Regions from separate parts of the Tenacibaculum litopenaei genome, predicted to be linked through region 1. Evidence: riboswitches for the same ligand, from Rfam matches in the RefSeq annotation. Region 1 holds a riboswitch; each other region holds the start of a gene.
What was found. A riboswitch is a leader RNA that binds a small molecule or an ion and turns the genes downstream of it on or off. The one in region 1 is predicted to bind cobalamin.
Positions count from the first base shown of each region.

Region 2: linked by a shared signal. The riboswitch ahead of ACKTS5_RS14720 ((2Fe-2S) ferredoxin domain-containing protein) and the one ahead of ACKTS5_RS07325 (TonB-dependent receptor plug domain-containing protein) in region 1 are both predicted to bind cobalamin.
Region 3: linked by a shared signal. The riboswitch ahead of ACKTS5_RS15105 (TonB-dependent siderophore receptor) and the one ahead of ACKTS5_RS07325 (TonB-dependent receptor plug domain-containing protein) in region 1 are both predicted to bind cobalamin.

Region 1 covers NZ_CAZEQT010000005.1:13,994-19,113, forward strand. The annotation lists gene ACKTS5_RS07310 (adenosylcobinamide-GDP ribazoletransferase) at 1-362, opposite strand, end outside; gene cobT (nicotinate-nucleotide--dimethylbenzimidazole phosphoribosyltransferase) at 367-1,416, opposite strand; gene ACKTS5_RS07320 (bifunctional adenosylcobinamide kinase/adenosylcobinamide-phosphate guanylyltransferase) at 1,422-1,925, opposite strand; cobalamin riboswitch at 2,083-2,279, shown strand; gene ACKTS5_RS07325 (TonB-dependent receptor plug domain-containing protein) at 2,361-4,316, shown strand; gene ACKTS5_RS07330 (thiol-disulfide oxidoreductase DCC family protein) at 4,363-4,779, opposite strand; gene ACKTS5_RS07335 (ABC transporter ATP-binding protein) at 4,926-5,120, shown strand, end outside.
Region 2 covers NZ_CAZEQT010000007.1:4,880-9,999, reverse strand. The annotation lists gene cobA (uroporphyrinogen-III C-methyltransferase) at 1-323, opposite strand, end outside; gene ACKTS5_RS14725 (Rossmann-fold NAD(P)-binding domain-containing protein) at 326-1,141, opposite strand; gene ACKTS5_RS14720 ((2Fe-2S) ferredoxin domain-containing protein) at 1,122-1,961, opposite strand; cobalamin riboswitch at 2,148-2,332, opposite strand; gene ACKTS5_RS14715 (AAA family ATPase) at 2,390-2,923, opposite strand; gene cbiB (adenosylcobinamide-phosphate synthase CbiB) at 2,920-3,855, opposite strand; gene ACKTS5_RS14705 (pyridoxal phosphate-dependent aminotransferase) at 3,843-4,868, opposite strand; gene ACKTS5_RS14700 (cobyric acid synthase) at 4,882-5,120, opposite strand, start outside.
Region 3 covers NZ_CAZEQT010000007.1:105,373-110,492, reverse strand. The annotation lists gene ACKTS5_RS15105 (TonB-dependent siderophore receptor) at 1-1,346, opposite strand, end outside; cobalamin riboswitch at 1,439-1,626, opposite strand; gene ACKTS5_RS15100 (GNAT family N-acetyltransferase) at 1,733-2,251, shown strand; gene ACKTS5_RS15095 (hypothetical protein) at 2,262-2,915, shown strand; gene ACKTS5_RS15090 (ABC transporter ATP-binding protein) at 3,100-3,801, shown strand; gene ACKTS5_RS15085 (DUF3526 domain-containing protein) at 3,806-5,120, shown strand, end outside.

The DNA of each region.
Region 1 (5,120 bases):
ATAAAGAGTAAACCTAACACACCAAAGGTTCCTAAGGTCGAGTCTTTCATAATGGTAAGTATTTTAGCTTTGGTCCATCCTCCACCAAATCCATCACAAACATCAGCAAATCCATCTTCGTGAAAAGCCCCTGTTATCCAGACCGAACTAATCATACTTATAAGCACCGAGATATCGTTGTCAAAGACCTGTGTGCTCAACCAATACAATAGACCGGAAATTGCACCGATTAATATACCGACCAAAGAAAAGTAACGACTGCTTTTGTTGATATAATCAGGTGAGTGATCTACCCAAGAAGGACAGGGAATTCTCGTAAAGAACAGCACGGCAGTTAAAAAGTAATGCACTTGTCTTTTCATGGGTTTAGGCGTTTTTTGTGGTGGCTGATGATACTTGGGCACTGTTAAAAGTTGCCATATCATTTAAAAATGCTACACTTGATTTAATAATAGGAAAGGCTAGGGCACAGCCGGTACCTTCTCCTAAACGCAAGCCCAAATTGAGTAGGGGCGTCGCTTCGAGGAAATTGAGCATTTTAAGGTGTCCTTGTTCACCTGAAGTATGCGAAAAAATACAATAGGCTGTGATGTTAGGTTGTAGTGCATGTGCAGCTAGTAAGGCGGCGGTAACAATAAAGCCATCAATGAGTAAGGTCATTTTTAAGTGGGCTGCTCTCAGCATAGCACCGCTCATCATGGCAATTTCAAATCCTCCAAAAGTAGCTAAAGCACCCAAAGGAGATTCTAGCTTTTCACGGTGAAGAACATAGATATCACTCAGCGTTTTTATTTTAAGTGCAAGTCCTTCATCATCGAGTCCAGTACCTCTGCCGATACAGTCAGCTATGGGCGTGTTGGTAAAGTAGCTCATGAGCAAGGCAGCTGAGGATGTATTGCTAATACCCATTTCACCAAAGCCAATGACATTGGTTCCGTTCTGATACAGTGTATCGACGATGGCAGCTCCTTGATTCATGGCGTTTTCTAATTGTTCCATGCTCATGGCTGGGCCTTGGCTATAATCGCGAGTACCTTTCGCAATTTTGGCCTGTATAAGGTTTGCCTGTGCCTCAAAATCGGCATTTACGCCAGCATCAACGATGCGCAAATCCAACTGGTTTTGTTGGCAAAAAACATTGATTGCTGCCCCACCGTGTAAAAAGTTAAGCACCATTTGTTGGGTAACTTCCTGTGGGTATGGGCTTACTTTATTGGTAGTTGCGATTCCGTGGTCACCCGCAAAAACAACGATGGTAGGGGCAACTATTTCAGGAGTACAAGTTTCTTGTATTTGGCCTATTTGCAAGGCTATTTTTTCGAGAGTGCCAAGGGCTCCTAAAGGTTTTGTTTTGGTGTCGATGGCCTGTTGAAGTTCAGGTATTAAGGTTGTCGGTAATGGTGCTATCGTAAACATGTTGTTTATTTTAAGTGTAAAGGGAGTCCAGAAACCATAAAGGTCGCTTTGTCTGCACGTTGTGCAATATATTGATTCATCCAGCCTTGAAGTTCTACAAACTTTCTTCCAATAGAACTCGTTGCGTGCAGTCCCATGCCAATTTCATTAGAAATGATAATGATATTACCGTCGATTTGCTGCAGTTTGCCGAATTCTTCTTTAGCGAGTTGTAAGCTCTTCTGTACGTCACTTTCTGTATCTGTAAAGTAATTCGTGAGCCAAAGCGTTACACAGTCAATTACCACGGTTTGTCCTGCAGCGATGACTGTACTGAGTTTTTTTTCTTCTTCAACGGTGCTCCACTGCTCTCCGCGATCATCGATATGTCGTTGTACGCGCTTTTTAAAATTAGCATCCCAAATACGAGAGGTGGCTAAGTAAATTGGTGCTGATGACAAGGACTCTGCAAGTCGCTCTGCGTAAGAGCTTTTTCCGGAACGTTCTCCTCCAGAGATGTAGTAAATCATAGAAGATAAATTTTGAAATACAAAGATTAGAAAGATTTTGATAGCAAAAAAGACTTTTTATCACGAATTCGTTAGAAAGTAGCACGAAAAGAAATGAAAAATTAAAATATTGATAAAAAAACGGTAATATATGATTCAGTAATTAAAAGAATGCTATACATTTGCCCCGAATTTTGGTTTTTCCTTTGTTGCCCAACGGGCGAGGAAAATTAAAAGGGAATTCGGTGTAAATCCGAAGCTGTTCCCGCAACTGTAAGCTAAACCGCTTATTATCATTCAAGATTACCACTGTATTTATGGGAAGGTAGATAATAAGACGCAAGCCAGGAGACCTGCCAATTTTCAAGAATTCGAACTTTCGGGATAAAAGTTTGGGGGCGGTTTACTGCGCTGATTTTTTTCCTGAATATTTAAAAATTAAAGTAACATTTACTAATGAGAAAACAATTATTTTTTGTTGGTGCCTTGGCACTATCAATGGTAGGGGGAAGTTTGTACGCTCAGGAAAATGAGCAAACGAAAAATGAAGAGTTGGACGAAGTTGTGGTAACGGCAACCAAGTTTGATTTGAAAAAAGAGCACACGGGTAAGGTGATCTATACCATCTCTCAAAAGGAAATTCAACAAAACGCTGGAAACACAGTAGTTCAGTTATTAAACAATTTACCAGGAATTGAAATTAATGGTGCAAACTCGAATAGAGGACGTCAAATAGGAACTTATATCCGTGGAGGAAGAAGTAGACAGGTGTTGGTGTTGATAGACGGTATTCCGGTATCTGATGCATCGGGGATCAATCAGAGCTATGATTTGCGTCTGTTGTCGTTAAACCAGATTGAAAAAATTGAAGTTTTAAAAGGAGCTGCTTCTACTTTGTATGGAACAGGAGCTGCAACAGGGGTAATTAATATCATATTAAAGAAATCGTCAAAACAAGCGATCCGCGCTACCTATGAAGCGAGTATCGGTACGTACAACGATAGCAAGTCGTTTAGTGCCCGTCCAAATAATAAAAATCAAAACGTTAGTATCAACGGAACGCTTGGGAATTTGAAGTACTTGGCCTATTTTGATTTAACTGGAGTTGAAGGATTGTCAGCTGCTAAGAGCAAAACGGATCAAGTTTTTGAAGATGATTCTTTTTACAGCAAAAATGCCTTGGTAAAATTAGGCTATGATTTTACGGAGAATCTCGATTTAGGATTATTTCTTAACTACGATGAGTTTGATTCGGAATTTGATGCAGGTGCCTACAGAGATGAAGCGAGAAATACTTGGGCATTTTCTCAAGTTCGCTACGGTGTAAAACCGAAGTTTAGTTATGAAAATGGAGAAGTGTACGTGTTGGCGTCTTTTAATAAAATAACACGTGATTTAAAGCAGTACAGTAGCTTTTCTAAATCGATTAACGAAAGTATGTATGAAGGAACTGCGGTAAACATTGACGTGGTAAACAAATATGCTTTTATGGATAACAAATTCCAAGTGATTACTGGTTTCAATTTCCAAGAGCACAAGAACGAAACCAATACGCCTTTTGCCCAAATTAATAAGGACGTAGCAAACTTTACTACTTCAGATCCGTACGTATCTATGGTTTATATCAGTGATTTTGGATTGAATGTGAACGCAGGAGGACGTCTTAATATTCACAGTAATTACGGGAATCATTTTGTTTATGACGGAAACGTATCATACAATGTAATGAATACTAATGATTACGGAGTGAAGTTGTTAGCGTCGTACGGAACGGCCTTTATTGCACCGAGTACTTACCAGTTATTTTCACAATACGGAGCACTTACTTTAAACCCGGAAACCAGTGCTACTTTTGAAGCTGGATTTGAGTCTTATTATAAAAATTACAAGTTGAATGCCGTATTCTTTAACCGTAAGGTGAACGATGCGATAGTATTCCAAAGTTTGTCAGCTGCTCCTTGGGGAGTGTATGCAAACTCTAATGGAACTGTAAAAACCAATGGGGTAGAAGTACTTTCAGAGGCGAAACCTCTCGAGTATGTTAAATTGACGGCAAATTATACCTATACGAATAAAGATGATAATGAAGGAGCTAACAATTATATTCCGAAACACAAAGTTGTGGCAGGAGTTGAGTTAACGCCTATTAAAAATGCAGCTTTTGCCTTTGTGTATAAGCACATTGGTGATCGTACAGTATTTGATAAGTACGGATCTTTTGGACCACGTGGTGAAACGGTAACCATTGACAGTTATAATTTACTTGACTTTACAGCGAATTATTCATTGTTAAACAAAAAAGTTACCTTCTTCGGAACGGTATCGAATATCTTCAATACTGATTTTGAAGAAACCTTAGGGTTTTCAACCTTAGGAAGAAATGTAAAATTAGGAGTTCGTTTAAACTTTTAAACGAATTGTTTGTTTCCAAAAAAGGCGCACTTCGGAGCGTCTTTTTTTATGGTAAAAACTTTGCCTGTTCAACAGGAGTTGGAATGCGGCATGCAGCCCTTTTCCCAAACCAACGATAGCGGTTTTTGGCCACCCAATCGTACAGTACATCTCGGAGTGATCTCGGCACCAACCATCCGATGGCAAGGAGGTACCAAAATCCGCCAAAACTAGTCCCTATTTTGAGCACTGCCGTCGATTTTATATCGCAGGAACCCCCAGGTTCATAAAGAATGATGGAATCCACAGCTTCAGATGTGAGATTTAAATGGGCTTGCACCGCACTACCAGTTTTCGAATCCAAGGCCGCAAAAACATACAAATTATTTTTGTCATATTTTAAAATGCGCTGGACCGAAGCATCGCAAAAATTGCATACTCCATCAAATAAAACAAGTCGCTTGCCCTCGGGAATATCGAACATTTGATTCAGATTGTTATTTATTTGATAAAATTACCAATTGTTTTTGTAACATTAATTATAAATGAGCGTCTTGTAAAAGAAAGCGGATATTGAGTAAGAATTTTCTAATGATGAGAAGGATTACTTATCATAAAACAAACTAACAGATGATACGAATCGAAAATCTGCACAAATCTTATCCAATTGGTAAAGATTCACTGCACGTTTTAAAAGGATTGAACTTACATATTAAAGAAGGAGAATTTGTTTCTATTATGGGATCATCGGGATCTGGGAAATCAACACTTCTGAATATAGTAGGCTTACTCGATGTACACGATGAAGGAAAATATTATTTAAAT
Region 2 (5,120 bases), on a different contig from region 1:
CGTTCACTTAAATAGCGAGCTTCCTCAGCGGCTCGTCCGTAGATATAAGGGTCACCAGATTTTAATCGAACGACGTTTTTTCCTTGTGAATAGTGTTCGTGTAGCAATTCATTAATACGAAGCTGACGATCCATTTGATTGCTGCTATCTCCAAATTTTCTGCCGACGTATATTTTCTCAGCATGCCCGTTTAAGCTGAGTATGGCTTCCGATACTAAATTATCATGTAAAATAACATCGGCTTCCGTAACTAATCGCGATGCTTTTACAGTCAGTAATTCTGGGTCACCGGGTCCTGCTCCAATAATAGAAATTTTGGCCATGCTTAAATTAGTTTTAGAGGATCGGGGAATTGATATACGTATGCTAGTTTTTCTTTACTCTTACGATTTGAAATCAGTTTGAAATTTGTAGGTGTTTGTTCCTGTACAAATTCTGGAGCCGTTAATCCAAGGCGCGTTGCTGCTAAGGTATAAAAGTGCTCACGTGTAGGATGCTCGTCAGAACAACCATTGAAAATTTCACCCCAACTTTTTGTTTCAATGATGCGTTGAATGAGTCCAATACAGTCATCGCGATGTATGACATTGACGGGTGATTTTCCATTTCTGAGCTCTTTTTTGTTAGCCAAAAATCGTCCTGGCAAACGATCGTACCCAATCAACCCCGAAAATCTAAGGATGGTTAATCGTTCTTGTAAAGCCTCTTGAAGAGCTTGCTCTGCACCTCGCACCGCTAAGCCAGATGCTTTTTCAGGATGAAGGGGTAAAGACTCCGTAACCCAATCATTGGTGTTTTGATACACAGAGGTTGAGCTGATAAAGAGAACCTTTTGATGTTCTTTTATAAAGGGGAGTAAAGCCGATACCTGCTGTGGGTAGACGGTTTCAATAGCATCGATACGTCGCTTCGGTGGAAAGTTGATAATGATAATATCACTGCCTTCCAAAAAAGATGGAATCTCATGAGTATTCGTCGATCCTAAGGAAAAAACAAAAGGAGTAAATCCTTGAGCTTTTAGCGTTTCCACTTTAGAGACGCTCGTAGTTGAAATATGAATAGTATAGTCTTCTGCTAGTACGGTAGCTAAAGCACCACCGAGCCAACCTGATCCAACTATACTAATTTGTGGTAACTTCATCGGCAATTCTAGGTGAGTTAATAGTCATTTCTAAATATATTGTCATTAGATAAGTCCAAAGGTCTTGATTTTCTTTTGGAATTAAAAAATTCACAATCGGTTTTCCTTTTCTGTTTTTTAAATGTATAGCCCCTTGATAGCGCTCATGATTATCGAACCAGTATACCTCAGAAACACCTACTTTTCGACTTAGAATTTCTGGGGCTACCTCTTTCTCCATAGCTTTGGTAATTGGACCGATGGCTATAGCGAGTTCCGCTTCAGGTCCCTTAATCATAAGGTCAAAAGCATCTGTGTATTTTACCTGATGCTCAGTGGTAATTCGCGTGTTTTGGATAGGGTGGAGCAGTTCGAAGTTTGGAAACTTTTCAAACATGGTTTTTAGTACGGGATATAAAAACTGGTCAGAGGCTGAGGCTCTGGCAACGAGTACAGTCCCGTATTCCTCATGAACTTTGGGTTTAAATACCACAGGAGTAACCTTGCGCTCTCGGTCGGATAAAACGCTTTCACCGCCTTCTTTAAATAATAAATAGGCCTCTACTGGTGATTGCGCAGTAGTGTGGGCCTCTACTATTTCAATTACTTTTTGTTGGTCTAGTTGTTTGTACCAAAAATTTCCAGGCTGAACTATGAGCGTAGGAGCATCTTCACAACGACCGTTACAACGAGTTTTTATGGTATGAGTGCTGTGCCATAAGTCGGCATTTCTCAAATGGGCTCTAGCTTCTCTAACACTCAATTCACTATGTGCCTTCCTGCACGATCCGCCATCACAAAACTGAAAGGTGGTGGTTACTTTTGATAAGTCTTTTCCCATACCTAGCGTTTTGAATAGTTTGTAGTGTTACAAGAAAAAAGCAGAAATGCCGAAGAGTAGGTCTTTTGGAACAGTATTCCAGACCATACCCTGCTTAAAATCATTGAATTTGTCATAATTGTGTTGATAATAGCAGGTAAGGGAAGAAAATATGTAACTATTTTCGAACTCTTTACCCGAGAGTTAATAAATATACACAAAGAGGCAGGTCTCCTGGCTTCGCTCTATTTTGTACACCTTCCCATAACGAATTACAGTGGTTGTCGTACAAAAATTGGTGAGAGCTTACAGTTGCGGGAACAGCTTTGGGTTTGCACCAAATTCCCTTTTAATTTTTAGTGTGCTAAAAAACCAATTTGTTACCTGCGAATATAAATGATATTATTTTAAATCAATGTGATGATGTCGAGAAACAGAAGGAATCATTCCTAATGAAGGTGGTTTGTATATTGAATCACGGCAGTAACGCGTTTGCTTACAGTTGTTTTTTGAAGTTGAATAATTTCAAACCCCAAGTCTTTGTAGGTCTTTACTAACTCTTTATGCAGGGCCTGGGCTTCTGTGTACGATTGTAGTCGTTGTGGATCTTGCTCGTAGATCGCCTCCCATGCAGGTAGTAAAAAGACAGTCGGATAGTAAAAATCGAAGTAATTAAAAGTTTTCCATTGGGTACTGATAAGGCCTCCATAATGTTTTAAGTAGGCGATGTTATCTGGTAATCCACGGTCTACAAAAGCAAAATTTGAAATGGGTTCATCAAATTTAGCTAAAGTGTTCTCATAGACGAGCTCCGTAAATCCGGTAACATCTTGCCAAGGGGTTTTTTGACCTTTCTTAGCTTGCTGTTCCTCAATAACCGCACGAGCAATTTCATCAAAGCATTGCATACCTTTGTTTCTGAGAGCTTTCAACAAGCTAGTTTTTCCAGAACCCGGACCTCCTGTTATGATAATTCGATTCATAGTGTGTAATAAAGGTATTGTAAAATAGCGATAAGAACTACAAAACAAAAAGTACTTCGTTGGTTGATCTTGGATACGGCTTTGAATTCAGTGGGGAGTACTTGACGTGAGTTAGTCCCTATATAGGGTTTGTTTACCAGTTTTCCATGGTAAACATTCGGTCCCCCAAACTGACAATCCAAAATAATAGCTAATGCTGCTTCCGGATATCCCGCATTCGGGCTTGTGTGATTTTTTGCTTGCCTCATGACTGTAGGGAGCTTATGTAACTTTCCACTGACGAGTAACATGAGCGCTGCCGTCAATCGGGCAGGAATAAAATTAAAAACATCATCTAGCTTGGCAGCAAACTTCCCAAAATAAAAATAACGGTCATTTTTGTATCCAATCATGGAGTCTAAGGTGTTAATCATTTTGTAGAGCATTGCACCGGGAATTCCCAAAATAGCATAGTAAAACAAAGGGGCAATTACACCGTCACTGAGATTTTCAGAAACAGTTTCAAATACCGCTTTGGTAATTTGTTGAGTATCTAGTGATCGGGTATCTCGACCTACAATCCATGACAGTCTTGAGCGTCCCTCTTCGATGCCTTTTTCGAGAGCAGTAAATACGGCATTGCCTTCTTCAAGCAGACTTTTATTCGCCAGTGCGTAGAACAAAAAAATACTTCCGATGCTCAGTGATACATAGAGGTATTGAGCAGTCCATTGCATGAGAAACCAAAAAAAGAGAAAAGTAGCAGCGCAAAGGAGAGCAGTTAGCAAAAGTCCTTTTAAAAATCGATGAGTTCCATGGTTTAATAATCGAGTACCTAGGGAAATCGCATTTCCAAAGAGTCGAATAGGGTGTGGTAACATTCGCGGATCACCCAGAAGAAGGTCTAGTACATATCCAAGTAATAAAGGTGAGATGCTTATCAGTGCTTCCATGCTTTTAAGGCTTTTATTAGTAGGTTGTTTTCAGAGTCACTTTGCCCCGAAATTCTAAAATAACGCTGGTCTAAACCTTTGAAATTAGAAGCGTCTCTAATCAACAGCTGGTGTTCTTCAGCCAAGTAGTTTTTTAGGCGTTGAGATACGTAGTCTTGCATCTTTACCAAGAAATACGAAGTTCGAGAAGGGATACTACGAAAACCAGGAATCTCTGAGATAGCAGTTTGAAGTTCGTAACAACGTTGCAAATATGTGGAAAAGTTAGGATATAACGATGCATAGTTTTGGAAAATATACCGTCCAGCACTAAGCGCTAAACCATTGACATTCCAAGGCATTTTGTGTGCAGCAATAGCATCGATAATGGCAGTAGCTCCCATAAGGTAGCCAAGGCGTAAGCCGGGAATGCCAAAGACTTTGGTCAGTGATTTTACGATGATGAGGTTGTTGTGTTCCGCTAATAATGGGACTACCGAAATAGCACTACTCGTAAATTCAATATAAGCTTCATCAATAACGAAATAAGTATCGGGGTGTTTTTTTAAAAGCAGCGCTATTTCTTCGCTACTATTTTCAAATCCATCCGGATTGTTCGGATTACAGATAAAAGCAATATCAGAATTAAATTGATGGGTAGTACAGTCCTGTCTGTGTAAGTATTCTATTTGTAGGCCGTGAACTCTAGAGGCCAATTCATATTCCGAAAAACTGGGATAACAAATACTCACTCGTTTCTTACTGAAGTGTTGGGCAATGAGATAGAAGGCTTCAGTAGCGCCATTGCTAACTAGGATGTTTTGCTCAGAAACTTCGTGTTTAGCTGCGATTTGTTTTTTCAGAAATTCACCACTTGGAGCCGGATATTGATCAATCGTATTAATTTGTGTGCGTAAATGCTCTTTAAGATCTGGAGCACTTCCTGTAAACCAAACATTAGAGCTGAAATTAGCCTTGAAATTAATATGACTGTAGAGGTGTTTATCGTCACCATGACCGTATTGAATAGCCATAAGATTTACGTTTTTAGTGTCGTTGCATTTCTTTAATAATAAATTCAATGTCTAAATGAGTAGCCAAATGCTCTGCAAGACGATCGTAGTTTTCATTTTTATACGCTTCGTAATCAAATTTTTCTCCTTGTTCTGTAGTAAAACCTGCCAAAAGAGTATCTACGATTTCTGCATTGTCAAACAAACCATGAATATAGGTACCCCAAACCGTAGCAGTTTGATAGCCCTCCGGCTTGCCGTCAATACTGTTCA
Region 3 (5,120 bases), on a different contig from region 1:
AAGGTTTTTCTATCCAAAAAACTCAAAGAATTTCCGAGTAATAGTTGGTGTTTTATACTACCCGTTGTGGCTTGAAAACTATAATCGAGCTGATTTTGTAATGTTTTTGTTTGATGATTAAAATAGAAAGGAAAATCTCTTTTAATAGCGTCTTTAGTAGCGTTTAATACTAAGAATTCTGTAGAGAGGTAATCAATATCGTCACTTGCATAGGACAAAAGGTTGGTAAGTTTTGATGTTTCAGAAAACTCATGCGTGTATTTTAATTGAGCGTCGTAGCGTTTGTGTTTGAGATAATCCTGCGGATCGTTATAACGTGTTTTTGGATCCAAGCCAGGTACTAGTGAACCGTCGTCGTCCATCGGAATTCCCGTATCAGTGTCGTATTGGTCGTCATTGACTTGTAAGTAAAAATCCAAACGATCTTTAGAGCTCGGAGTATAGGTCAAAGCAAAAGATCCGTTGTTGGTAGCCACGCCGTAGTCTCGCCACCCTTGGCTTCTGGTCAAGCCAAAGTCTGTTCGGTATCGGAGTTCAGGAGAAATGGAACCTCCAAAACCAGCACTCATGGTATAACTTTTATAGCTACCATAGCTAATAGTAAAGTTACCAGTATCGTGAAGGGTTGGTTTTTTTCGAACGATGTTGATAATTCCTCCTAGCGCTGAGTGTCCGTATAGTACACTTGCAGGGCCCTTTAAAACTTCGATACGAGCAACGTTGGCAAGGTTAGTACTTGGAGCACTTGTCGATATATTATGACGCTCATCACGCACTCCGTCTAGCAATAAAACAAAATTGTTAAATCCGCGAATTCGGAAGGTTTGAAAACCGCCGTAACGATTAATAGGTCGAACTCCAGTGGCACTTTTTACCGCCGTTCCTAAATCGTCCACTCCGCGTTGAAGGAGCAATCGTTGATCGACGCTGTTGGTAGTAACGGGAGCATCGATATCTTTAATAGGAAGTTTTCCTACAGCCAGAACAGCAGGCTTCATTAATTGTTTCCTAGCGTCGATTTGCACCTCGTCCAAAGCGATGACTTCTTTTTGTAGAAAAAGAATAAATGGCTCAGAACTTGACAATGACGCAATGTTCTTTACTACGGTTTCATAGCCGATTTTTGAAAATTGAACAGTTTTAGTTTTAGTAGGTACTTGAAGCTGAAAATGGCCATTGGCATCGGTATGGGTACCTTTGCGTACATTTTTAAAGGCTACAGTGACATTGGAAATGGTTTTTCCGGTTTTCAGGTCTTTTACGGTTCCTGAAATTGTAGTGTATGATTGCGCATTGGCAACAATAGCCAACAGCATAAATACACTGCATAATACAAATTTTTTCATCTGCTGAAAAATGAGTTTTAAGCAGGTAATGTGCAGAAAATACTACGATGAGTAGTTGCATATTTTCTAACCCTTTACCCGAGAGTTACTAATAAAATTATGAATTGTTGGCAGGTCTCCTGACTCGGTTCCGAACAATCGCCTTCCCACTAATGTTAGCAGTGACTTAATTGATTGCTCGTTGTAAATAAACCTCACAGTTGCGGGAACAGTTTTGGATTTTCACCAAATTCCCTTTTAATTTTTACCAGCGTAAAAAACCAAAAATCGGGCGTAAAAGTAAGGATTTCACAGAAATGACCAAGTTGTGTGTAATTTTAATTAGGAGAAAAGTAAGTACAGGCTTGAAGGCTTTGAATATGAGAGATTTTTTTTAAGTTTACCTGATGAGTAACTTAGAACCTATAGAATTTGAATTTCATCCTGCAGACGAGGAAGCTCTGGATGAGGTACTTGCACTGTTTAAAGAAACAGCATTGAAAATTCAAGCTAAAAATGTGGACCATTGGCAGTATTGGATTCATCCTCCTATTGAAAAAATTGCCTGGGTCAAAGAAGGCTTGTCTCGAGGAGAGTACTATTTTATCCGAGATCTCCATGAGAAAACCATCGGTATGGTTAGAATCATGGAAAAAGATGAATACTATTGGGGATTGCGAGATGACCAAGCATTTTACGTACATTCTTTGGTAATCAAAGAAGCCTATAACGGTCGTGGACTGGGGGCTTTAGTATTGCAAAAAATTGCAATAAAAGCTCGAGCAAAAGACTGCGAGTTTTTGCGTCTTGATGCCGTAGCCACTAATGTGAAACTGTGTCGTTTTTACGAAAGTTTAGGATTTGTAAAAGTCGGTGTAAAGAAAGTCCCTTTATCGTCGAATAATTTATACCAATTACCATTGTAAAAAGTATCCTATGATAAGTGAATTAAATAAAAAGTTGACTGAAAAATTAAGACGTGATCTTATTGAAATGGAGCATCGCGTAGCTGGATTGACGAGTTCCTATCAACCTATACAAAAAGCATTGTCTCTCTACAATGAGTACGACCTGGAAACCTATAAACGAGAAGTCGAAAGTGATTTGTTGCGAGCCATTCCATATTGGAAAACCATGCAGTTGCAAGATGCTACTACCTACGATGCCATTTTATTTGAGTATAGCGATCAGGAGCTACCACCATTCGAAAGTTTTTCGTTCGGCCTTTATAATATGAGAGATTATAAATTAACTATTGACCCTCACTATTATGAGTATGCAGAATTTGGTAAATGGAATGTCGGATACGGTGTGTCTTTAGATCCTTTTGCGGTATGTGCTCCATTCCATGTTGAGGCCGTGGAAGAAGAAGATGTATATGATAAAATGCATTATGAAGATGAAAATTCAGGAGTGAAAGAATTGAATTTATGGGCTGATGCAGCTGTGAAAAAAATACTAAATGAGGTATTCGCTGCTGCTGATGCACAGGGATTGTTTGATGATTTGCAACTGAGAAAAGGAGGTGCATTTATGTATAATGTGCACGATGTAGGAAGTGTTCAAGATCCTTTCTATCTAAAACAATAGGGTTCAATATTACCACGCGTTTTTTAAAACATAAGAAAGGAATAAATTCAGGATACTGTTGAAGCTGTGCTTGGCGTACTTTTGAAATAGCTTACTAAATTTATTTGTTAAATTGAAAGCAACCTATATGCATTAATAGCTTTCTTTATTATATTTGCCACACTGTTGCAATAATTGAATTTCAATGATACAAATAAAACAAGTAAGTAAGTCGTTTAAAGGGCATACTGCAGTAAACAATTTGAATTTACAAATTGAGCAAGGTGAAATTCTCGGACTGTTAGGAGCTAACGGAGCTGGGAAATCAACGACGATCAATATGTTATTGGGGTTTTTACAACCTGATACCGGAAGTATCACGGTACAAAATTTAGATACGGTAAAAGATACTGCCAAGGTGAGGAAACTCATAGGATATATACCAGAAAATGTCAATTTATATCCTTATTTAACGGGAGTTGAAAACCTGGATTATTTCTGTAGGCTAGCAGGAATCTCTTACAGTAAAAAAGAACTCAAAGATTTTTTATTGACCTGTGGATTGCAGGAGGAAGCACATAGTCAAAAAGTGGCAGGGTATTCGAAGGGAATGCGTCAAAAAGTAGGGATTGCCATAGCCTACGCGAAAAAAGCAGAAGTTTATTTGTTAGACGAGCCGGCGAGCGGATTAGACCCGTTGGCGAGTAATGAACTTTCAGAGTTATTGAAAAAACTGGCTTCAGAAGGAGCCGCAATTTTAATGGCTTCACACGATATTTTTAGAGTACGAGAGGTGTGCAACCGCATTGGGATATTGAAAAAAGGAGTACTTGTTAAACAGTTGTCTTCAGCAGAGGTTAGCGCCAATGAACTGGAACAATTGTACTTGGAGTTTATGAAAAATTAGGGCTATGTGGACAATTTTAAAGAATGAAAGTTGGGCCCTAAGCCGTAACAAAGCACTTTGGGCAGTGAGTATTGGATTTGTACTTGTCCTGTGCAGTGCGTTGTATTTAGGAGCAGCGCAAATGGCGCAAGAACGAGCGTCTTTTGAACAAGCCAAAGCTCATGTTCGTGGACAATGGGAAGCCTTAAAAGAAATGAATCCTCATGGGGCAGCTCATTTCGGAACCTTTGTGTTTAAACCGAGTAATGCCTTGAGTAGTTTGGACGAGGGGGTACATAGTGTCCTCGGAAATGTCATTCGTGTTGAAGGTCATGTTCAGAATGAAATGGTTCATTCTGAAGCCTCACAAATGATGGCAGCTTCTAAGTTTGGCAAGTTAAAGAGTGCGCTATTACTACAGTATGTATTACCCTTATTACTGATTTTTTTAGCATTTCACAGTATTAGTAGTGAAAAGCAAAGCGGACGTCTTAAGCTATTATTACTTCAAGGAGCAAGCCCTAGAGCATTGGTCCTGGCGAAAACCCTGGTAGTTTGGCTATATGGAGTTTTGCTGTTGCTGTTAGTTATGCTTGCGTATACCTTGCTAAATTATCAGGAATTGACCTTAGAAATTTTGGGAAGAGGGGCCTTGTTTTTTGCGAGTTATACCTTGTATTATTTTGTGTTAAGCGGACTTGGTGTATACAGTTCGTTGAAGTGGCAAAATGCAACAGTGGCGTTGACATCTCTTCTGGGAATATGGATGATTTGGACGTTGTTTATGCCTAGTATTGCGATGAGCATTGTCGATAAACTGAACCCCTTACCCAGCAGAGCAGCTTTTCAAACAGCGATGAAAACAGATAGAGCCAAAGGAATTGATGGTCATAATCCATCAGATGCACGAGGACTTGAATTGAAACAACGCGTATTAAAGCAATACGGGGTCGATTCCATAGCACAGCTTCCCATTAACTTTGATGGGCTGCGAATGCAAGCTGATGAAGAGTACGGAAACAAGGTATGGGATAAACACTTTGGGAATTTGAGAAAAGTACAAGCCAGACAGAAACGCAATTATCAGTGGATGGGGGGCTTAAATCCCTTTCTTTCTTTGCAAAATGCGAGTATGGGAGTTGTCGGAAGCGACAATTTACATCACCAAGAGTTTTTGTTACAAGTTGAGCACTATCGCCGAAAACTCATCAAAGCCTTGAATGATGAACACGCTTATGGTGGTTCTAAATCAGGTGATTGGGGATGGAAGGCAAGCAATGCCTTTTATAAAAGTATAGAAGACTTTAAATACGAACCAACGACTTTTTCGTCCGTTTGGA